Regions from separate parts of the Alishewanella sp. SMS8 genome, predicted to be linked through region 1. Evidence: predicted binding sites of a transcription regulator. Region 1 holds the regulator's gene; each other region holds the start of a gene.
What was found. The regulator sigma-54, encoded in region 1, starts transcription at its own class of promoters, with help from an activator protein. The targets are predictions, from matches to a motif close to GTTGGCACGNNNNTNGNNT.

Region 1 (6,056 bases):
TTATGGTCAGTGGTGCTGCTGAGTAGCCTGATGGTGTTAATTGGCTTATCACGAGCTGGCAGTATTTTGTTTTGGCGCGTTACCGGTTCAGAGTCGGGCGGGGATAAAGCCTTACCGCTGCAGGTTTTTGCCGTGTCATTGTTGCTGTTAGCTAGCCCCATGTTGGTGGTGTTTGCCGGGCCTTTAACCGAGTTAAGTGTGGCGGCAGCGGTGCAGCTTGAAGACGTGTCACAAACGATTTCCACGATTTTACTTGAATCTAGCGTGTCTGGAGGTGCTCAATGAGATTACAACCTCGTTACAGCTGGTTGCCAACACCGTATCGCAGCGTGTTGTTGTTTTTAGTATGGTTACTCCTCAATCAAAGTGTCGCGCCAGTGCATCTGTTTTTTGGTTTCGTGTTGGCGTTATTAATCCCTTGGATCAGTGCCAAGTTCCGAGATCCTCAGCCGTTGATTGAACGCCCCATTTTGGCGCTACGTTATATTCTTATGGTTTTGATGGATATTGTTACCGCAAATGCACAGGTCGCGATATTAATTTTAGGGCCGACTAAACGGTTAAAACCTGCTTTTGTGCGTGTGCCGCTAGATTTACAGCATGAACTGCCCATCACTATTTTAGCCAGTACCGTGTCGATGACTCCAGGCACGGTAAGTGCGGACATTTACCCCACTAAAGAAATGCTGGCAGAAGGTGAGGAAGTAAAACAGCGTTGGTTGTTGATTCATGTACTGAATTTAGAAGATGAAGCAGAACTGATTGCTTCAATCAAATCGCGCTATGAAGCCCCGCTAAAGGAGATCTTTCAATGTTAGAGAATGTTATCTTTTTAGTCTTTGGTATGATCAGTTTGGCTTTGATACTTAACCTATGGCGTTTAGTACGTGGCCCAAGCTTGCCAGATCGCATCCTAGCGCTCGATACCATGTATATCAATAGCATTGCCCTGATCATCTTATATGGCCTGCTGATGGGCACCTCATTGTATTTTGAAGCCGCGTTATTAATTGCCATGTTAGGTTTTGTCAGCACGGTGGCCGTGTGTAAGTTTTTATTACGTGGCGATATCATCGAATAGGAGAGAATATGCAAAATTGGATGGAATGGGTAATTGCCTTCTTTTTATTACTCGGTGGCAGCTTTGTGTTAATTGGTTCGATTGGTTTAACGCGGATGCCCGATTTTTTTATGCGCTTACATGGGCCAACAAAGGCGACCACCTTGGGTATGGGCGGTATTTTGTTAGGCTCGATGTTGTTTTTTAGTGCGGCACCCGGTGAGATCAGCGTGCATGAATTGTTGATTACTATCTTCTTATTGATCACCGCGCCAATCAGTGCACATATGCTCATTAAAGCTGCCCTGCATCATCAGACTGAGGCGATTGCGCGGACTACAGGTGAGCAAGAACTCAAGCGAGGGCAATTACAAAACAGCAGTCGTTCGCATATTAAGTCGAATTTACCCTAAAAAACCTAGCAATAGCGTAAAGCACAAGCTTTACGCTATTCGCCAAAACCGGTATTAATTAATAAAGTAATCGCGTCTAATGCTTCAGCAGCGTCAGGGCCTTCGGTGGTCACTGTAAGGGTTTTACCTTTACTACTGGCCATCATCAGCAAGGCCAGTACGCTGCCGGCATCTGCTGTTTTACCATCTTCTTGCACTAATTCTACTTTGGCATCAAATTGCTGGCTTAACTGCACTAGCTTGGTTGCGGCACGTGCGTGTAGGCCTAGGGCATTAATAATCGTGACTGTTGCAGCTAACTTATCGGCCATGATGTCTGACTAATTCCCGATGGCGAATTTGTACATCTTCGCGTTGGCTGCGGTAGGTTTCGGCTAGGCTTTGTGCGATATACACTGAACGATGCTGGCCACCTGTGCAACCAATCGCTATCGTTAAGTAGCTGCGATTGTTACGTTCGAGATGAGGTAACCAGCTGGCGATAAAGGTATTGATCTGCCACGTATATTTTGCAACCACGTCTTGTGAGGCGAGGTAATCTTTAACTGGCTGATCTAAACCTGTGAGCGGTTTCAGATCCGGCTCCCAATGTGGGTTGGGTAAAAACCGCGCATCGAACACAAAATCGGCATCCTTTGGAATACCATATTTAAAACCAAAGGATTCAAAGAGTATCACTAAACGGCCGGTCTTTTGGCCTAAGATCCGCTCACGTAATTGCTCGGCCAGTTGATGCACATTCAGCTCAGTGGTATCGATATATAAATCGGCGCGGCTAGAGATAGGATCTAATAACTGTTGTTCACGTGAAATGGCTTCATCGAGCGACATCGCTTGATGGGATAGCGGATGCAAGCGACGCGTTTCGCTAAAGCGCTTAATTAGCGTGGTGTGATCCGCATCCAAATATAAAATCGTCAGTTCCAGCTTGCGCGGCAGATACGACAAAATGTCTGATAACTCATCGGGATCGCTCGGTAAGTTACGCACATCAATACTCACGGCAACGCGTTCATATTGGCCCATTACTGCAGTTGCCAGAGTCGGTAATAGATTAACCGGGAGATTGTCGACGCAGTAATAGCCGAGATCTTCCATGACTCTTAGAGCAACCGATTTGCCAGAGCCTGAGCGACCACTGACGACGAGTAGTTTCATGACTCACCTGTTTTTTGGCTATAGTCGAGTAGTAGCTGATACAGTTGTTCATCTGACTCGACATGGCGGATTTTTTTGGTTAAGTCTTTCTGACTCAACAATTTGGCAATACCGGATAACGTACTTAGGTGCGTTTGGCATTGCTCAGTGGGTATTAAAATAGCGCAAAAAATATCGACGGCTTGGTTATCTATCGCATCAAACGCGATAGGGTCTTTACTGACCACAAACACCAAAATCGGTTGAGTTACGCAGTCAAGTTTGCCGTGAGGAATGGCGATACCGCCACCGATGCCGGTTGAACCGAGTTTTTCACGGGTCATTAAGGCTTCAAGAATCGTGTATTCAGATAGTTCGGGAAGCTGCTGGTGAGCCAGTTCGGCGATATATTCGAGGATACGTTTTTTACTGTTAAATAGAACTGCACTTTTCGTGCAGTTCTCCGCTAACATTGCGTTTAAATTCATAATAATGTCTTAGTGTCGTGACAGTTTTTCTTTGTGTTTAATGACCTGCCGATCGAGTTTGTCTATTAACTGGTCAATCGCAGCATACATGTTTTCGTTCTCAGACACCGCAAACACTTCGCCACCGGTGAGATGGATTTTAGCTTCGGCAATCTGTTGTAATTTTTCCACGTTTAAGATGACATGTACATTATTAATGTTCTCGAAATGACGCTCTAGCTTAGCAAATTTATTCTCGACATAATCTTTTAAGGCTTCGGTAATTTCGACGTGACGGCCTGTTAAATTGATTTGCATAGACTCTTCCTTTTAGTTAAGACACTTACAGCAGGGTCTTTCGTTGATTTGACGGCGGAATAAACAACGATTCGCGGTATTTAGCGATAGTTCGCCTAGCCACGTTTATCCCTTGTTCTAACAAAATCTCCGCCATTTTACTGTCACTTAGCGGTTTTGCCGGATTTTCTGCCGCCACCAATTTTTTAATAAAAGCACGAATGGCAGTGGAAGAACATTCACCACCACTCTCTGTACTAACATGACTGGAGAAAAAGAACTTAAGTTCAAAAATTCCACGTGGTGTATGCATATATTTATGAGTGGTGACGCGTGAGATCGTCGACTCATGCATACCGACCATTTCTGCAACATCATTCAATACCATCGGTTTCATGGCTTCTTCACCATGCTCAAAAAAGGCTTGTTGTTGCTGCACAATGCAATTGGCTACTTTGAGTAAAGTATCGTTTCGGCTTTCTAAGCTCTTTAAAAACCATTTAGCTTCTTGCAAGTGCGAACGAATAAATTGCGTATCAGCGGAATTTTTAGCGGTTTTGCTCATCGCCGCATATTGCTGATTGATCCGTATTTTGGGCATAGCGTCAGCGTTTAATTCGACTTGCCAACGACCTTTTACTTTTGTCACCGTGACATCAGGAATCACATACTGCTGTTCTTGTTTAATCACATCAGCACCCGGCCGTGGATTTAAACTGTGGATCAACTGCATGACTTCCTTTAACTCTTCTTCTTTGAGTTTAGTCACGCGCATCAAAGAACGAAAGTCTCTATTTGCTAAAAATTCGGTATAGTTGCTAATAATGAGTTTTGCATCATTTAAATAGGGGGTAGTTGGCTCAAACTGCCGTAACTGCACCAGTAAACACTCTTGCACCGAGCGCGCGCCAACCCCGACCGGATCAAATAATTGAATGCGTTTAATCACGGCTTCAACTTCGTCGGCCTCGACCTCGTTAGATTGCAGTGAGTCGAGTATTTCTTCGCAGCTGATACTTAAAAAACCATTGTCATCGATGGCTTCAATAATGATCTCAGCAATAGCCCGGTCGATTTCAGAAAAGGGCGTCAGTTGCATTTGCCAACGTAAATAATCTTGCAGGGTATCGCTGGTTTCACCCTGATACACCATATCGTCATCAGGCATGTTGCCACTGCTAACAGGGGCGGCACTGACTAAGTCATCCCAGTTATTATCTAGCGGTAAATCTTCTTGGATGTTTTGTTGATTCAGATCATCGCTGGTATCGCGATCGGCAGCGTCTTTTTGCTCTGAGTTTTTGTTGCGTGGATCGTCAAGGGTATCGCGATTGATATTGCCAAGACTGTGATCAACCTCATCTGGCTGACGTTCGAAATCATCATCGCCTTCGAGTAACGGGTTCGCGTCTAACGCTTCCTGTATTTCTTGCTGTAGCTCAATGGTAGACAACTGTAATAGGCGTATCGCCTGTTGCAGTTGTGGCGTCATGGTAAGCTGTTGTCCTAGGCGGAGTTGCAAAGAGGGCTTCATGTACCTGTAATTCTCTCCTGAATGCGCAGTTGCGTTCTATCTTCTTTACTATAGCCTGAATTGCTCACCTAGGTATACATCACGTACCTGCTGATTTGCTAGAACATCTTGCGGAGAACCGGCTGCAATCAGTTCGCCATGACTGACAATATAAGCGATTTCACAAACATCTAACGTTTCACGCACATTATGGTCAGTAATGAGAACACCAATGCCACGTTGGGCGAGGTGTTGAATGATTTTTTTGATATCAAGTACTGAAATCGGGTCAACGCCAGCGAACGGTTCGTCTAATAAAATAAAAGCGGGATCAGCGGCTAATGCTCGCGCGATCTCAACCCGACGACGCTCGCCACCAGATAACGCCATCCCTAAACTGTTGCGGATATGGCCGATATGAAATTCTTCTAATAAATCATCGGCAATTTCAGCGCGGCGTTGCGTGCTTAAATCTTTGCGGGTTTGCAAAATGGCCAATAAGTTTTCATGCACAGTCAATTTACGAAAAATCGAGCTTTCTTGCGGTAAATAACCAATGCCGGCGCGGGCACGTTGGTGGATCGGAGCAAAAGTAATATCTTGCTCGTTGAGGGTAATGGTGCCTTTATCCGAGGGAACTAAGCCAACAATCATGTAAAAGGTTGTCGTTTTACCTGCACCGTTAGGGCCCAATAAACCGACGATTTGCCCTGCATTGACCTCTAAGCTGACATCTTTCACTACCTGCCGGCTTTTATAGCTTTTGGCGAGGTGCGAGACCACTAACTTCATGGATTGTCCTTGTTTTCTGGGGTGAAAATCGTGGTAACGCGACGATTTTGCTCACCTTCAGCACTTAATTGTTGTAATTCAATGTTGTAACGGATCACGGCACCGCGCACTAAGCTACCGCTTTGCATCACTTCGGCATTACCCGATAACGTTAAAATTCGGCTGGCACGGTCAAATCGGATCTCATTCGCTTGAGCGGTTACAGGACGATCACCTTGCAGAGTTTGTGAATAGGTCGCCGGTGAGCCTGTTGTAATAAACACCTCTTTACCTTTACCAGCACTGGCGTCGACTTCAAGTTTGTCTGCTTTGATCAACATGGACCCCTGACGTACGACAACGTTATCGGCATAACTGGCAATGCTGTCAATTAATGA
Region 2 (6,056 bases), on a different contig from region 1:
TAGCAAATAATTCTTGGCCTTCTTTTAGGCTGCGCACCATATTCGCTACAATTTTAAATTTATCGACGCCATGGTCGCGACTTAAAATCTTCATTAAAGCATAAGCATCGGTAATGGAAGAGGGTTCATCACATACGACCATTAAGACATCTTGCGAGGCACGAGAGAAACTAAGCACCATATCGGAGATACCCGCGGCGGTATCAACTAGTAACACATCAATAGGTGTGTGTAATTCACTGAAGGCACGAATTAAACTAGCATGTTCTACCGGAGAAAGCTCCGTCATATTTTGACTACCGGAGGTGGCAGGCACAATTTTAATACCGTAAGGCCCCTCTACTAAAATATCGTCTAAAGTAGCCGATCCAGCAAGGACATGGGATAAATTTTTATCGACGCGCAAGCCCAACATCACGTCGCAATTGGCTAAACCGAGATCGGCATCAAGTACTAAAACCTTTTTCCCCAGCTGGGCCAGCGCCATAGCCAGATTTAATGTAACGTTGGTTTTACCCACGCCACCTTTACCGCCGGTTATAGAAATCACTTTTACCATCTGTTTCTTCATTTTTCTAAGGCCACTGGCTTGATCATCGGCTAATACATCTTTAGGCATAGGCAGCTGCTACCTGCGTTGTGTCGTCTTGATACCATTGATGGCGGTTATCACTGTGTTGTTGACGTAACTGCTCCGCTTCTTTTACTAAATCGGCCGCGTCAGCAATCCGAATATCTTCTGGCACACGTTGGCCATGTGTTAGGTAACTGACTGGCAAGGCATTTTGTAATGCCACATTGATCACTTCACCTAAACTTAAACATTCATCCAATTTGGTGAAAATACAACCTGATAAGCCAATGCGTTTAAATTGTTGCACACTTTCTTGCATCACGCGCGCCTGAGCTGTGGCTGACAATACCAGATAACTTTTTATTTTAACACGAGAATTATGGACCAATGACGCAAGTTTCTCGGCTAAACGCACATCGCGTTGACTCATGCCGGCAGTATCAATTAAGACCAGTTTACGCTGTTGTAGCTGATTCAACAATATCGCCAGCTCTTCGCTATCTTTCGCCTGTTTAACGGGACAACCGATAATGCGGCCAAATGTCGCCAGTTGTTCAAAAGCACCGATCCGAAAACAATCTGTGGTAATTAAAGCCACTTGATCAACACCGTGTCGTTTGGCAAAACCCGCGGCAAGTTTGGCTACGGTGGTGGTTTTCCCTACTCCTGTTGGGCCAACTAAGGCAATAACCCCACCTCGACGCAAAATATCATCGTTAGTGGTATTTAACTGCCCTGAGAGTAATTCTAGCGCAGTATCCCATGCAGCAGCGGCATTTAAATCATCGGGCATGAAACAGGCTAACTGATCAGCGATTTGCTCAGACAAGCCCATTTGTTGCAGATTTTCAATCACAAGTGCCCGCACGGGCTCGCGCCGAGCTAAATCTTGCCACATTAAACCCGAGACTTGATGCTGCAGTAATTGGCGCATCGACAGCATCTCAGTTTGCATTTGGGCGAACTGTTGCTGCATTAATTGTGCTTGGGCTTGCTGGGCTTGACTAATTTCTTGCCATTGTGCTGACTGAGCTTGAGTATTGCCAGAATTTTGACGTTCAAATTGTGGGGCTTTTTGTAACGCGGGCTCAGCAACCTTTTGCTTGGTTAGTGCCGCTGCGGGGGCTTGCGGCTCCCGACCTTGTTGCTTAATCATTTGTCTGGCGAGTAAGGCGCGTAATGAATCTGCTGGATCCGCTTCTGGCTCGTCATCAACACTGACACTAAAGCGAGGCTCGGCGCGTGCACTGGCAATTGCTACCGTTTCTGCAGTATTAGAAGCCTGTGATGGCGTGGCTTGGCGAGGTGTTGCTGCTGGGGCTTCTGCATCAATCGCCGCAACAATTTCAACACCACCAGCGACTTTTTTATTAGATAAAATAATTGCATCGGCGCCGAGGAACTCTTTGACTTCTGCCAGGGCGCTGCGCATATCTTTGGCAACAAAGCGTTTAATTTTCATGAGTTACTCCTAATTCTGCTGACCGATTACACTAACGATTCGAATTTGTTTGTCATCGGGGATCTCTTGATATGACAACACTCGTAGTCCTGGGATAGTGTATTTCACGAATCGTGCCATGACTGAGCGTAAAATTCCTGACGTCAGCATAATGGCACTTTCACCGGTCAACTCTTGGTTTTGATGCGCTTCTTGTAATGACTGCTGAATGCGATCGGCTAACCCGGGTTCAATACCTGCGCCATCGTTACCCGCAGCCTGCATGGATTGATGCAACATTTGTTCAAGCTCAGGCGCAAAAGTAATCACCGGGATCTCAGGTTTACTGCCCACCACCTCTTGCACAATAAGCCGACGTAAAGCAATACGACAAGCCGCAGTTAACACATCAACATCCTGACTTTTCGCGCCATATTCCACCAAAGTTTGTACAATTGTGCGCATATCACGAATTGGCACACCCTCGTGTAATAAGTTTTGCAGCACTTTTACTACGGTTGTCAGTGGCAGTGTTTCAGGGACTAAGCCTTCCACTAGCTTAGGTGAGTGCTTGGCCAGCATATCTAACAAATTTTGAACTTCCTCATGGCCTAATAAACTGGCGGCATGATTCGTTAAAATTTGGCTAAGATGCGTGGCAACAACGGTGGCCGCATCGACCACGGTATAACCTAGTGTTTGAGCATGTTCACGCTGATCTTTACTGATCCACACCGCATCCAAGCCAAATGCCGGATCTTTGGTGGCAATACCTTTTACCGTACCAAACACTTGGCCAGGGTTAATGGCTAACTCATTATCGTGGCGTAATTCCCCCTCACCATTGGTTACGCCCATCAGGGCCACCCGGTAGCTGTTCGGCTCTAAATCAAGGTTGTCGCGAATATGGACTGGCGGTACCAAAAAGCCCAACTCTTGTGATAACTTTTTACGTACGCCTTTAATCCGATTTAACAACTCGCCGCCCTGGGCTTTATCCACAAGCGGGATCAAACGATAACCCACTTCTAAACCAATGGTATCAACGCCATGCACATCGTCCCAACCGATCTCTTTCACAGTTTGTGATTCAGGCTTAGGTTGGCCAGCCGTAGCTGTGCGCGGTTGCAAGGCTGTCGCTTTTTCGTTGGCCAGTTTTTTGATATACCAAGCTACGCCGCCCAATAACGCTGCTAGGGATAAGAATGAAAAGTGTGGCATGCCGGGCACAACGCCCATTAATGTCATCACGCCAGCGGCGACAAACAACACATGGGTGTTATCACCCAACTGACTGGTCATTTGCTTGCCCAGATCGCCTTCTTTGTTTTGGCGGGTGACGATAATGGCAGTACCAATCGATAATAATAAACCCGGGATCTGCGCAACCAAGCCATCACCAATGGTCAGCAAAGTATAAATTTCCATCGCATCGCCAAAACTCAGATCGTGCTGCATCATGCCGATAAACAAGCCACCAATCAGGTTGATCACCAAAATAACGATACCGGCGATAGCATCGCCTTTTACGAATTTACTGGCACCGTCCATCGAGCCATAAAAGTCGGCTTCGTTAGTCACATCTTCGCGGCGTGCCTTGGCCTCTTCTTGGGTAATTAAACCGGCATTTAAATCGGCATCAATAGCCATTTGCTTACCAGGCATCGCATCTAAGGTAAAACGTGCAGACACTTCTGCGATACGACCGGCACCTTTAGTCACCACCACAAAGTTGATGATAATTAGGATCAGGAAGACCACGATACCCACGGCATAGTTACCACCGATCACGACCGAGCCGAAGGCTTCAATGACTTTACCGGCCGCATCGCCGCCATTATGACCTTCCAGCAACACGACACGGGTACTGGCCACATTAAGTGCCAAACGTAGGATGGTCGCAATCAAGATCACACTGGGAAAAATACCGAAATCTAACGGCCGTTTGGTATAGATGGTGACCAGCAACACCACCAGCGCCAGCGCGATATTAAAAGAGAATAAGACATCCAGCATAAAAGGTGGCAACGGTAATACCACCATAGCCAATGCCGCCAAAATTAAGACTGGCGTACCGACACCCTTAAGGTGTTGAAGTTGGGATCGATCAAATTTACTGTAAAGCTGGCTCAACTGCATGGATAACCTGACAATTTAATGACGGAACAACAGGCTAAAGCAATAAACGTTCCAGTATCAGGTGAGGTTATTGAAAAGCAGCTAAATGAGCGATAAAACCGTGCCGACACTTTATCGGCACGCGGCGCTCATTCGTGGCTAGTGTTTAAATTCATCAGGGATGGGTAGCTCTTTCGCGAGATTTTTCGGCCGACTGCCCTTGCCTTTACGATACAGGCGTAATTGGAAAACATAAGCGAGCACTTGCGCCACGGCCGCGAATAATTGTTCGGGGATCGGATGATCAAGTTTAGTCGTGTAATAAATCGAACGGGCTAGCGCCGGTGATTCAATCACCGGGATTTTATGGCCATTGGCAATTTTTCGAATATGCATGGCGATATCATCGACGCCCTTGGCCACCACCACCGGTGCGCGGAACTTGCCTTGATCATACTTTAACGCCACCGCATAATGCGTTGGGTTCGTGACGATCACATCCGCTGTGGGGACTTGCTGCATCATCCGTTTCATTGACATCTGCATTTGCGTGCGACGTATCCGCGCCTTGATCTCTGGGCTACCCTCCGAGTTTTTATGCTCGTCTTTAATTTCTTGTAGCGACATTTTTAACTGCCGCACATGATTCCACTTTTGATAAGGGGCATCGACGATAGCAATTAACGAAGTACTAGCACAAAGCCCTAAAAACAACCATCCTAAGAAATATAACGCTGATTCAATATTATTCGGTTCGCTCATTAACGACAGCGCCATGATATCCATAAAAAACAGCTTTAACAGAAAAAAGGCCACACCCACCACTACTGCCACTTTTAAAAAGCTTTTACCCAGCTCGACCAAAGCTTGTAGACCGAACATGCGCACTAAACCTTTCATCGGGTCCATTTTACTGGCTTTAGGGCCTGCGGCTTGCCAGCTAAAGTTAAAGCCACCTAAGAGGGTATTACCTAAAAATGCGGCAATAAGGATCAGAGAAAATATGCCGATTAAGGGCATAATAAGCTCGCCACCCGCATCCCCCCAGGCAGTGAACATGGAATTTGTCTCAAAAATATCTTTTTCATCCAACCGTAACATGCGCTGACCAATCGTCAGCACGGCCATGGCTAACATCTTGCCAAACACCAATAAAGCTGCGGCGCTGCCAATAAGCACAAAAGCCGTGCCAAGGTCTTTTGAGCGGGCTATCTGGCCCTTTTCTGCTGCGTCTTGCAGCTTCTTGGGCGTGGGCTGTTCGGTTTTTTCTGCGCCGGAATCTTCTGCCATGCCAGCCTCCTAGCAACTAATCAGTCGACAGCTGTAATCAATTACATGCTGCCACTGTTTATCGTAATGGAATAAAAAGGTATCGAGTGTTAACCATAAAATCAGCAAGCCTGACAGCATGGTTACAGGGAAACCAATCGAGAAGATATTCAACTGCGGTGCAGCTCGGGTCATGATGCCAAACGATAAATTGACCATCAACATAGCGACAATCGGTGCTAAGGCAATTGCTAGCGAAGTGGCAAACATCCAACCGCCAAACTCAACTATGGTCCAGTAGTGCGTCACATCCCACCATTGACCGTTAATCGGCAGAGAATCGAAACTAAACACTAGCATCTGGATCATAATCAAATGACCATCGAACACAAAAAACAACAAGGTGGCTAAAATCAGATAAAACTGACCGATAGCCGGAACCGTCATGCCGCTCGCCGGATCGGCCATTGATGCGAAGGCTAAACCGGTTTGCGCTGCCAGTAATTGCCCTGCCAACACAAAGGTATTAATAAACATCAACGAAATAAAACCAAGGGCAAAGCCAATGGTAATTTGCAACAGCACTTCTAAAACCATGGCAAAAGAAATCAACTCTGGGTAAACCGTCTTTGGCAACATTGGCATCATCACTAG
Region 3 (6,056 bases), on a different contig from region 1:
GAACATCAAAGCCAACGCCACCTTGTAATAAACGGCGAATATTCTCTAATTCTGCTTGCGCCATCGGAGTGGCGGGGCCAAGGGTGCCGTCGTCTTGAGGGACGCCTTGTTTATAATCGACCGCAACCGACACACTTAAGCGACGTATAACACCACTTTGCTGAGTGGTATGGCTAATTGTAGTATCAAGCTCAAAGTTACGGGTAGACTCACGACTATTGCGCCCCGGGATCACCGCTTGTGAACTGCCCCCAGTAGCTTGTTCAGGAATTGCCGAAGGCATAGGCGGTTGATTGGACAATGCGCCAGGAATACCGCCACTGCCGCCGCCAACGCTGTTTTCTTCTATCACCATTTCGCTACGAATTGCTGGTAAATCTGGGTTATAGCGTTTTTGGGTTTGCTCAACAGCGGTAAAGTCCATCATTAAATCAACTTGCGCAGTATAATTTCCCATGCCCAGTACCGGTAATAAGATGGAATCAACTTTCTGACGATACTCATCTTCACGACTACGTTGCATTTCTAATTCACGACGATTGCGGGCTGAACTGCCACTTTGAGAACCGCTATTTAGTAAACGGCCATTTTGATCGGTAACGGTGACACGACTTGGCTCTAAACTTTGTACGGCTGAGGCAACTAAATCGACAATCGCATCAACTTCACTATCGCGGATCACTCGGCCGCCACGTGCAGTGACTAAGACCGTGGCGGAGGGTAAGGATTGTTGTCGAGCAAACACGTTTTCTTTAGGAATAGCCAGTAGTACCCGAGCTCTGGCAATACTTTGAAGCTCTTCAATAGTTCTCGCTAGCTGTTGCTCACGGCTGTGTTTTAGCCGTTCCATTTCTAAACGTTGACTCACCCCAAAACCGCTGTCTTGTAATAAAAACTCGGTACCCAATGACGGTTCTTGGTTTAAACCTGCACGAGACAAACCTAAGCGCACATCTTGTAAAGAATCTTCAGGCACTAAAATAACGTTACCTTCTAATTTGTATTTCACTTTTTGCGCGTCTAAATGATCGAGCGTTTGGATAAGCTCCTGCGTGTTGTAAGTGCCTAGTGGCCGCATTTCAGGGGTTTTAGCCCACAGGATAATCAAGATGGCAATACCCAAACAAATGGTTAACGCCACGATCAACGTCACCTGTCTTAGCAAATCACCACTTCCACCCAGGGAACTTAAAAAGCCCGCCTTGTTTTGCGCTTGATTGTCATTACTAAAATCGGTGTTGGTTAACGCCAGTTCTGTCGATTGATTATCTGCCACCATACTTCTCCTGCTTGCGCTGTCTGTCTAATTAGACCGGCATCGACATAATTTCTTTATAGGCTTCGACCACTTTATTACGAACTTGCACGGTCGCTTCGAAAGCCAAAGAGGATTTTTGTGATGCAATCATGGCTTGCGCCAATGACACCTTTGGATCGCCCAATTCAACGGCATTTCGCATTGCACCAGCTTGTTGCTGTAATTCATTAACACTGCCTAGCGCGTTTTTAAACAAGGTAGAAAAATCTGACTGGCTGCTGTTTGTCGGCTGCACCGCCATGCTTGGATCGGCTTCGAAGGGCAAAGCACGTGCTTGGGTTGCCATGCTTTGCATTTGGGCATATAACGCCTGACCTTTAATTTCCATAATGCTGCCTGTCAAAATTTTGTTATTTACGAGGATATAACAGACTAAGCAGAAGTTGTGCCAACTCGCCAAACACAGGGAAAACAGGGGTTATAACAAGATAGCCTTACGCAGCATCGGCATTCGTTGCCAAGCAGCGTAAGGCTTTGTAGTGAAATGACGTATGAGGCTAGCTTAAGCCGGAATATCAATACCTGACTCGCGCATCCGCGCTAATTTGTAACGCAAAGTGCGATCACTGATACCGAGTTTTTCTGCTACGTCTTTGCGTTTAAAAGCACAAGCCTGTAGCGTGGCGAGAATAAGCTTATGCTCTTGCTCATGAATTTCAGTTTTAAAATCAGTGCTATCTGCCATGGTCGCACTAAGACCTTGCACGCGTGGCACGGCACTTTGCCCAAGTGAACCCGGCACTTCTAATAAAATATCAGCCGCCGCAATCTCAATACCGCCTTGTAAAATTAAAGCACGCTGGATCACATTATCGAGCTCGCGCACATTCCCTGGCCAGCTGTGCTGGGTTAAACGCTGCTTAGCCGCTTTACTCAACTGGCAGGTTGGCCGTTGTTGTTTATGGCAATGCCGGCGCAATAAATGCTCCGCCAATGGCACAATATCTTCCGGGCGCTGGGCTAATGCAGGCCAACTTAACGGAAAGACATTTAAACGATAATACAAATCTTCACGAAACAGGCCATCGGCTACCGCTTGAGCAAGCTCTCGATTACTGGTGGCTAAAATGCGCACATCCAACTTAATAGTCTTACGACTGCCCAACCGCTCTACTTCGCGCTCTTGTAGCACTCGTAAGAGTTTAACCTGCAAATTCATCGGCATTTCAGTAATTTCATCCAGCAGGATGGTACCGCCTTGTGCTTGTTCAAATTTACCCGGACACGCCGCCACCGCGCCGGTAAACGCACCCTTTTCGTAACCAAATAGGGTAGATTCCAACATATTATCAGGGATCGCTGCGCAATTAATGGCGATAAAAGGCTCAGCTGCACGGGCTGATTGTTGATGAATATACCGTGCCAGCACTTCTTTTCCCGAGCCACTGGGGCCTAAGATCATCACACTGGCTTCAGAATGCGCCACCCGCTCGGCCAATTGTAACAAGGCTTTGCTCTGCTCGGCCGCGGCAATCGGCGTAAAGCTGTCTGTTGGCTCAGCGACCACATAACGCGCTACCGTACTGACCAGCACCTCAGGTGAAAACGGTTTCGATAAATAATCAATCGCCCCTAAACGAATAGCCTCAACCGCATCTTGCACAGTGGCATAGGCCGTCATCATCAGTACGGGTAATTGCGGATATTGTTCGCGTAAGGTTTTTAACAAGGTTAAACCGGATACCGAGCCCATTTGCACGTCACTGATCACCAGCTGCACACTTTGTTTTTTTAATAGCAGCAAGGCTTCTTCGGCACTGGCGGCACTGAGCACCTGATAGTTGGCCAAACTCAGTGTATCGATTAAGGCTTCGCGTAAACCGGCATCATCTTCCACAATTAATATTTTCAGATCTGACATGGCATTACTCCTTAGTCTTAGCAGCTGAGGCACTATGATGAATAGGTAAGCTGATCTCAAAACAGGCGCCACTTAACGCTCCCTCTGGCCTTGCTGCTAAATCAACATAATGAATACTACCCTGATGGCTATGCACCACCGCTTGCACCACCGCTAAACCTAAACCACTGCCACCGGCTTTATTGCTATAAAACGGCTCAAACATCTGCGCTTGCACGGCTGGGGGAATACCCGGGCCATTATCACTAAATTGCCAGGTTAACTGCCCCGCCTTGCCAATTTGCTGCGCTAAGCACAATTGCGCGTTATCGCCTGCAGCTTGTAAACTGTTCTGCAGTAAGTTTAATAAGGCTTCAACCAGGCTGTTTTTATTACCTAATAAACTGGCTTGCGGTGTCGTCAGGCTAATTTTAAACACGGCATGATGATGGTTAAGTAATGCTTCACTGCGCAGTACGAGTTCATCGCATAATTGCTGCAATGTCATACTCGCAACAGCTTGTGCCGTACCTGAGCGCGCAAATAACAGCATATCGTTCACCTGCTGCTCTAAATCGTGCAAGCGCGCCAGTAACTTATCTTGGAATTGTTCACGCGATTGATTAGGCAATTTTGGGCTACGTAAATTCTCTGCATACAGCATGGCAGAAGATAAAGGGGTGCGAATTTGATGCGCGAGCGTCGCCATCATTTTACCCAGTGTGGATAAACGCTGCAGATGACTTAAGCGATTTTGCAGCTCACGCGTTTCGGTGAGATCAGTCAACACAATAAGCTGCCCAGAGTCTGGCGTTAAAGCACTGATTTGCAGTTTTACGCGCCGGCCATCCGTTAATGACACTTCTAGGCCATCATCACTGCGAGGTCGAAAGCAGCGGTTAATCACATTAAGCCATGATTCACCGAGCAAAGGCTCGCCAAGCATCTCTACCGCGACATGATTCACTTCAATCACGCGTCCCCAACCATCAAGCAACACTACGCCAGAGGGTAAGCATTGCAGAATGTGTTTTAACCGCTGCTCTTGCGAGCGCGCACTGCTTTTTACGGGCGCGATCAAAGGATGCACAGTCGCACTTGATACTTCATTCAAGTGGCTGGTTGCGGTTAATACTGACATAGAGTGGCTCCTGCTGCTAAGGGCCAACGGCGAAGCAGTTGGCGGATCTTAACAGGAGCAATGCAGAGAATGTGCCATGATTAAATCATTGAGTTTAAACAGCTTTATGCGTCAACAATCTGACAGCAGGCTCAAAGTGCTGCAGAGTTACTCTTCTTTACCTAGATTATATTTACGCATTTTTTCAACCAAGGTGGTGCGGCGCAAACCTAAAATATCGGCTGCCCGTGCCACTACAAAATCGTGGCGCTCTAGTGCTTGGGAAATAAAACGAATTTCTAATTCAGCGAGAAACTCTTTTAAATCTAAGCCTTCTTCCGGCAAGGTATCTTGAGTGATAACAGAGGTAAATGTAGCGATTGTCTCAAAACCGGCGGCCTCCTCACTGTCGCTGCTGTCATCGCTTTGAAATAACGCATTTAACAGATCACGCTCTTGTAACGCTTCTGGATACACCGGCTGATAAGATTCAACATCTAGGTGCTGATATTTTTTCGGTAGCTCAGCCACATCGACGATCTGATCCGGATACATAATCACCATACGTTCGAGCAAATTAGCCAACTCGCGCACATTACCTGGCCAACTGTGTAACTTTAAACTGTCGAGTGCGCGTTCAGTAAACTTCACTTTTGCTTGATGTGCGGCATATTGGCGGTTAAGTAATTCAGTAATTAAAATCGGTAAATCGTCTGCACGATCGCACAGCGCAGGCGTATCGATAGGAAACACATTTAAACGGTAATATAAATCTTCCCGAAAACCGCCGTCTGTAATCATCACTTCTAAATCGCGATGGGTTGCCGCAATAATTCGCACATCGGCTTTCAGGGTTTGGCTGCCGCCTACGCGCTCAAAAATTCGCTCTTGCAACACCCGCAGCAATTTCACTTGCATGGGCTGTGGCATATCACCAATTTCATCTAAAAATAAGGTGCCGCCTTGTGCTAACTCAAAACGGCCTTTGCGGGTAGAAATAGCCCCAGTAAAGGCGCCTTTTTCATGACCAAATAACTCACTTTCTAACAATTCAGCCGGAATTGCCCCGCAATTAATTGGCACAAAGGGCCCATTGGCGCGGTTCGATAATAAATGAATATTCCGAGCGACCACTTCTTTACCGGTACCTGAAGGCCCAAGCACCAAAACGTTTGCTTCTGTTTTGGCTACTTGCTGGATCAAAAAACGAATTTTTTGCATGGCCGGTGTTTGCCCGACCATACCATCGAAGCGTACTTGATTATCTTGCTGTTTGTGAGTAGGTAATAAACGATGGTATTGCTGCGCATCGCGCAAAAGCTGCGTTAAGCTATTGTAGGAAAAAGGCTCACTTAACACGCCAATCACGTTGGCTTGCTCTAATAAATAACTTTGGCTGTCACCAATAACTAAAAACGCACTTGCCGGAAATTGCCGAATAATCGCACTGGCATCTAATTGATCGGTCGCCCCTAACACAACCACCGAAGCCGGATGATGTTGTAAGGTATTGGCTAAATCATCAGGGCTAACAAGCTGATGAGCTTCACCAATAAAACTGCAGACGGTAGACAAACGCTCACAGCGATTTAGTTGTAAATCAACCAGATAAAGATGAGGGTTATCAGACATAAGCGCACAATTTATAAGTATAATTGACTTTATTGTACAAGCTGTGTGCAGCCTTGCAAGGTAAAACGCTAATTTTTTGACAGGGCGTCAAAAAATTAGCGTTTAGTAAAATGAAGCATCATCCTGTTTAACTTAACAGCGACAGC
Region 4 (6,056 bases), 760 kb from region 1:
CGATGTCTTATAAAACCAAGCGATATTATGGTTTTGTAATGATGGAGCCTCGCTTAGCAAAAAGTTTAAGTTACGTAGGGATCAAATTTCATCAACTCGGTGATGCGGTTGAATATCACGGTTTACGCGCAGCTTATTTTATCGATTCACGTGAATTACGTAAGACACTAAGTGGTGGCTATCAATCATTATTAAAATCGGTTGAACACGAGTTATTTGGTGAGTTATCAGAAGAAATGTTGTTAGAACCCAATGAACGCTTACTAGGCTGGAGCCTTTAAGCTATTCGTTTAACAAGGAAAGGGTATGTTTGATTATAACCGCGCGTTTTCTCGTAATCTCGGTTGGGTTACAGAAACCGAGCAACAACAGCTAAAACATTTCAAAGTGGCTATTGCTGGGTTAGGCGGGGTAGGTGGTGAGCATTTACTCACATTATGTCGTTTGGGGGTGCAACGTTTCAGTTTGGCTGATTTTGATCAGTTCGATGTGCATAATTTTAACCGACAGGCCGGTGCCAATATTCACACTGTTGATGAAGATAAATTAGCTGTGATGGCGAGAATGGCCGCCGAAATTAATCCTGATGCTGAATTTACGTGTTTTGAGCAAGGGGTAACGGCTGAAAATGTAGATGCATTCTTGGCTGATGCCGATATTTACGTTGATAGCTTAGATTTTTTTGCTTTAGATGCCCGCAAATTGGTATTTAAACGCTGTGAAGAGCTCGGCATACCCGTTGTTACGGCAGCACCTTTAGGAATGGGCTGCGCTTTTTTAAGCTTTATGCCAGGTAAGATGAGCTTTGAACAATACTTTTGTTTTGAAAACCACAGCCGCGAAGAACAACTGTTGCGCTTTTTAGTTGGCGTATCGCCCGCTATGTTACAACGCGATTATTTGGTAGATGACAGTCGCGTTAATTTCCGAGAAGAGCGGGGCCCTTCAACTGCCATGGCGGTTAAATTGTGCTCCGGTATTGCTATTACCAACACTTTAAAAATCTTGTTAAAAAGAGGGCCGGTGATCAGTGCTCCTTATGGTTTGCATTTTGATGCTTACCGCAATAAATTCACTAAAACATGGCGGCCGTTTGGTAATAAAGGTTTGCTGCCGCGCATTATGTTGTTTATTGCCCGCCGTATCGTTCTTAAAAAATAAGAGCGCAAGTTCCCAATCAATAAACGCTGCTAAATGTCCCTATTGCGTGGCATTTAGCAGAACGAAATCGCCCTAAAAACCCTACTTTAAACACCGCTGTGTTAGCGTTTCCCCTTAGCGCCAATACCGCATTTTGTATTATTAGTAAGTACCTTGGGTTGTTTTGCGCGAGCACCAATAGGTAAAAAGCTCTATTGTTGTTGAAGAAGGCTTATTACTTTTTATTATGAAAAATCGTTTATTTAACCAGCAATATCGATTTAGCTACTCCGAGAAAAACTCCCAGAACGGCTATTTTTGTCAGGATAATTTACAGATTTTGTTTTGATTTTAAGTTGGATTTTTTAAGTTGTTGTTTATAGGCGTCTTTTATTTCTGGCACGCGTTGTGCATTAACTGGATAGAGTTACTTAATTTTTTGAAAGGAACAAAAAATGAAAAAGTTCACAGTTTTAGCAACCATAATGGCTGCAGGTTTATTTGCTAGTAATGTTAATGCTGCACCAATCAAAATTGATGCATCTGCAGTTCCTGGTGTTACTGGCGCAAGCATGACTAGTGCCTTTGAATTTCTAACGTTAGGTACTTTTAATCCGTTATCTGTTTACACCCCATCAAATCCATTGGCGGGAATACAAAATGGCGATGCAGTTAAAGATGTTGGTACCGCCAATGTTAGTGCTTTAAACCCGTTATCTTTTGGTAGCAATTTAGGTGGTTTTAATACTTCATGGGGCATGAAAGTGAGTTGGAACTTAGCGGGTACTGCTATTGTTATCCCAAACCCACCAAGCTTCCCAAATACCACCTATTTAGGTCAGTTTAATGCGGGTTCTGTAGATTTTAGCATTTGTAGTACTCCAACTATGTGTACAAATGTGCTTAATTTAAGCATTACCGGTTCACAGTTAAATGATCCGCTTTCAGGCGCGGTTGGTATTGAAGTTTTCGGCAAAGTATCATCAGCAATGGCTGGTGTGTTTTTTGATGCATCTGGTACTGATTTCGCCACTAAAATTGGTCAAGGCGAGATGATTTTTGGTATTGCTAGCAGTGATATCTTTGGTGTTCAAAATGCTCCAACTTCTGACTTTTGTCGCACACCAACCGGTGCTTTAAAAGCTGGTGCTGCTGATGGTGATTTATGTCGTTCAACCACATTAAACTCTGTTGACATTGCTTTTGTTCCGGAACCAGCCTCATTAGCCATTTTAGGCTTAGGTCTAATGGGTATGGGTTTCTCAGCTCGTCGTAAAAACAAAGCTAACGCATAATAGTTTTAATTAGATAATAAAAATCCGGCACGAGTTGCCGGATTTTTATTTGTGCCGCTTAATAATATCAGCTTGTTGTATGCCGTTCACTCTGAACAACACTAATTTTCCTTATTGAATTCTTATCATCCTGCCGCATTAATCTGTCATTTTCGTCAGACCCTACAATCACTTGTAATATTTAAGTGCTAGCCTTGTCATGCTGAGTTAAGTCGCTGAACCGGTTGCTTGCTTTACCATGGGTGACTATTGTCCATAATGTTTAGCCATTGCTTAATCTCTTATTTTAAGTATGGTTTATTTCTTTTTTAATGCTCAACCAGCTAAATCGAGATTGTTTTAATGCAGTTTGGTTAGAATTGCAGCAATAAAAAGCAATATAGCGTGGCTTATTTGTATCGAGGGATATTAGCAGCGGATAATTCACAATGCACAGCAGCATAGTTACGGGTTTTGATAAATCATACTCAATATCGTTATCACGGCGATAAACAGCAACTAGGCTGAGTACAACCCATTATTCCTTAAACTTGTTTAAGCGATTATGTGCAGTAAAGAAACGATAGCTTTGAATTGAACTGTAACAGGGACAACGACAAAAAAGCACCTAAGCAAACCATTACGTTGCTGAGTATTACGGTAATGCCGATCAGTTTAGGACTAAGCATGACGCGGTTTGTGCACATCAACACGCCATGAATCATCCCTGAGGCTCGATTATGAACTTCATCGATGAAGTTCACCCTTTCAGGCCAGCAAAGCTGTTCAAATTCGTTCCAGACGAATTTGTCCGGCCATCCATGGCCTTCAACGGTTGTTTTAGAGCAAACAGGTCATGCTTAACTGGCTTGCTTTAAGCATTACGGTGCCTTTTTGTTTAATAATAGTGTTAATTAGTTATTTTACGTTGTAACTCAGCTTTTTTGTCTTGGTATTCTGGTGCATCACTTACTGTTCTGAGTACGCTGCTAGCTTTCGTCATTTTATTGTCAGCAATTAATGCCTCTACATAATGTAATTTCACATCGTTAGCCTCTGGACGGATGGCTAAAGACTTCTCAAATTGACCTACCGCCTCAGCATACGCTTTTTGCCGAAGCAGCAGTAAACCGAATGTGTCTAAAACATCAGGATGGTTTGGAGCCATTTGAATAGCTTGTTTTACAAAAGTTTCAGCTTTTTTTAATTCACCGCGCTCGATTAATAACCATGAATAATTGTTAAGCGTAACTAAGTTAGGAACGTCCTTCACTAAATCGGCGAACATTGACATTGCTTGATCTTTATCACTTTCAATCAAAAGGTTTGCCTTGTATGTAAGCAGTCCGATATCTTTTCCATGTTTTGCGATATGTTTATCAATAAACGTAACGGCATCCGCCAGTGATGTTTTGGCAATTTCTTCGACTAAATACACCGCACTAATTGCTGTTGGATTGACTTCGTAGCTCGCTTTTAGTGCGCTGATTGCTTCTTTAGGTTGTGAGGACGACATATACAACCTAGCCAAAATGAATTGTACCTCACCGGTATTTTTTAATTCCTCTGGCATAGCATTAATTAAACTTATTGCTTGTGAATAGCGCTTTAATTCGCTGAGCAGTCTAACCTGGGCAAGTTGTAAGCGAGGATTGTCTTTATAATTAACTGACAGTGTATTAATGATATCAAGTGCTTTATTGAACTCTTTATTCGAGGTAAGTGCATTGGCATATGAAAACGCCGCTTGAGGATTTTTTTCGTTTTTACGATACCATTTCTCTGCCAATTGCAGCGCCAATGTTTGTTTACCGGTATTTTGATGTGCATCAATTAATAATAAGTAATGCAGTGGCGGTAAATTAGGTAGCTCTGCATCAATAGCACTCAGTAATTCTGCGGTTTTATCAAATTGTTGGTTGTCAGTATAGATCTGAGCCATTAACAAGCGAAGTGCAAAGTTTTGCGTATTCGCCGTATAAATCTGTTCTATTTTTTGTTTAATGTTGTTTTGGCCATCTTTGCCACGGTTGATACTGTAGTAAAATTCTAAAGCAGGCAGGTAGGTTGGTGTTGCCGCAATAACTTGCTCAATACGTTTTGTTGCAGCGCTAAGGTCTTGTTTTTGAGCTAATAATACGGCTTGAATATATCCTACAAAGGGGTTGTCTGGTGTTTCGGTTGCAGCCAATGCATTAAATTCATTCGCTTTTTCAAAATCACCTTGTAGCAAGGCTACATAAGATTTGATATTAAAAGCCGCGGTCCGCGTTTTAGGATCCGCTTGCCATTGCTCGGTTAAGCGATCAATTTCAGCAAAACGTTTTTCTTCTATATATGCGGTGATCAGCCGCATGCGAGCATCATCCATGGCAGGATCGAGCTGTAAGGCTTTTTCTAAATCTTTAATAGCGCCAGGACGTTGACCTTCGATATTTAACCGAATACTGGCTAAGGTAGCTAAGCTGGATGAGTCTTGACTGTGATTATTCTGATAGTTTTGTAGCAGTAAATCAGCTGATTTGTCATTGCCTTGCCGAAGAAGTTGAAATGCGGTTTGCGCTAATAATTCTATATTTTGCTCTTCAACCGGTAAACTGCTTAAGATTTCTGCGGCACGTTCACCTTGGCCAGCATTAAGTTGCAACACAGCATATAAACGCTGCGCTGCTGGGAAGCGTTGCAGCTCGTTTGCAATAGGTTCTAGCATATTTAATGCTTGTGCATTTTGATTTAATCTAGCGGCTGACATGGCAGCAATAATACGGCTTTCTGGCATTGTCATGCCAAAGCGAACGGCGTTTTCACTGAATTGCTTAGCAAGTTCTAATTCACCTTTTTCATACTTAATGATACTCAGTAAATGGTTAGCATAAGGTTGCTGCGGAAATAGTTTTAGCAAAGCATCTAGCTGTGGCTCGGCTTTGGTAAAATCTTGCATCCGCACATAGGTTTGCGCTAGCAGCAATTTGGCCAAAGTAGCGGTGGGCACTTTTTTCAGGTAATGCTCAAATGCAGCGGCCGCCTCCGCATCTTGCTGCTGCGAGGCATAAAGTTTGGCTTTAAAATGCATGCCTTCATCAAATAATGGGCTGTCTGCCGTAATAGTTTCTATTGCAGCAAACGCTTCATTATATTGACGTTTTGATGCTGTAATATGTGCTTTAGCAAAAGCCGCGGCGTCAGCTTGTGATGATGTACTTAGTGCCTCGAACAAACTGAAGGCTGCGGGGGCATCGCTGATACTTATCAAAGACAACGCGCGGTAAGTATCCAACAGTGCACTGTCGGCGACACTGAGTGCTGTACCCGCTAAATCAAAATTTGCGGCTTGTTCAAAGTTATTATTCAGGTAATAGCTTTTTACTAAGAGTGGCGCAATATTTGCTATCGGTGTGCCATATTGCAAAGCACGTTCAAACTCGCGTTCTGCGGTTACACTATCACCACTTTTTAGCATTGTTTCCGCTAATGCCGCGCGTAAGCGGGCATCTTCAGGGGCTTGTTGAATCGCCGAGCGCAGTTCAATGGCTGCCGCGGCATACTGCGCCTGGTTAATAAAATCTTGGGCTGCATTGTAGTGTTCATCAGGTGTCTTCTTACTACAGGCGGCTAATACGGCTAAAAACACTAAGCTGGTGA

Region 2: a site for sigma-54 is predicted at 4,192-4,210, ahead of flhA (flagellar biosynthesis protein FlhA). Genes of this name have one in related genera too.
Region 3: a site for sigma-54 is predicted at 4,360-4,378, ahead of ORJ01_RS11020 (PAS domain-containing sensor histidine kinase). Genes of this name have one in related genera too.
Region 4: a site for sigma-54 is predicted at 1,536-1,554, ahead of ORJ01_RS01935 (PEP-CTERM sorting domain-containing protein). Genes of this name have one in related genera too.

The regions. Positions count from the first base shown of each region.
Region 1 is NZ_JAPJEA010000001.1:1,182,906-1,188,961, reverse strand. It holds gene ORJ01_RS05500 (monovalent cation/H+ antiporter subunit D) at 1-285, shown strand, start outside; gene ORJ01_RS05495 (Na+/H+ antiporter subunit E) at 282-818, shown strand; gene ORJ01_RS05490 (K+/H+ antiporter subunit F) at 812-1,081, shown strand; gene ORJ01_RS05485 (Na+/H+ antiporter subunit G) at 1,090-1,473, shown strand; gene ORJ01_RS05480 (HPr family phosphocarrier protein) at 1,509-1,784, opposite strand; gene rapZ (RNase adapter RapZ) at 1,774-2,631, opposite strand; gene ptsN (PTS IIA-like nitrogen regulatory protein PtsN) at 2,628-3,101, opposite strand; gene hpf (ribosome hibernation promoting factor) at 3,108-3,395, opposite strand; gene ORJ01_RS05460 (RNA polymerase factor sigma-54) at 3,421-4,908, opposite strand; gene lptB (LPS export ABC transporter ATP-binding protein) at 4,957-5,679, opposite strand; gene lptA (lipopolysaccharide transport periplasmic protein LptA) at 5,676-6,056, opposite strand, start outside.
Region 2 is NZ_JAPJEA010000003.1:141,314-147,369, reverse strand. It holds gene ORJ01_RS11115 (MinD/ParA family protein) at 1-619, opposite strand, end outside; gene flhF (flagellar biosynthesis protein FlhF) at 612-2,036, opposite strand; gene flhA (flagellar biosynthesis protein FlhA) at 2,046-4,154, opposite strand; gene flhB (flagellar biosynthesis protein FlhB) at 4,293-5,423, opposite strand; gene fliR (flagellar biosynthetic protein FliR) at 5,433-6,056, opposite strand, start outside.
Region 3 is NZ_JAPJEA010000003.1:124,712-130,767, reverse strand. It holds gene fliF (flagellar basal-body MS-ring/collar protein FliF) at 1-1,279, opposite strand, end outside; gene fliE (flagellar hook-basal body complex protein FliE) at 1,308-1,646, opposite strand; gene ORJ01_RS11025 (sigma-54 dependent transcriptional regulator) at 1,821-3,179, opposite strand; gene ORJ01_RS11020 (PAS domain-containing sensor histidine kinase) at 3,184-4,299, opposite strand; gene ORJ01_RS11015 (sigma-54-dependent Fis family transcriptional regulator) at 4,447-5,910, opposite strand; gene ORJ01_RS11010 (flagellin) at 6,038-6,056, opposite strand, start outside.
Region 4 is NZ_JAPJEA010000001.1:426,911-432,966, reverse strand. It holds gene ORJ01_RS01945 (PEP-CTERM/exosortase system-associated acyltransferase) at 1-281, shown strand, start outside; gene ORJ01_RS01940 (ThiF family adenylyltransferase) at 307-1,161, shown strand; gene ORJ01_RS01935 (PEP-CTERM sorting domain-containing protein) at 1,596-2,435, shown strand; gene prsT (XrtA/PEP-CTERM system TPR-repeat protein PrsT) at 3,325-6,056, opposite strand, start outside.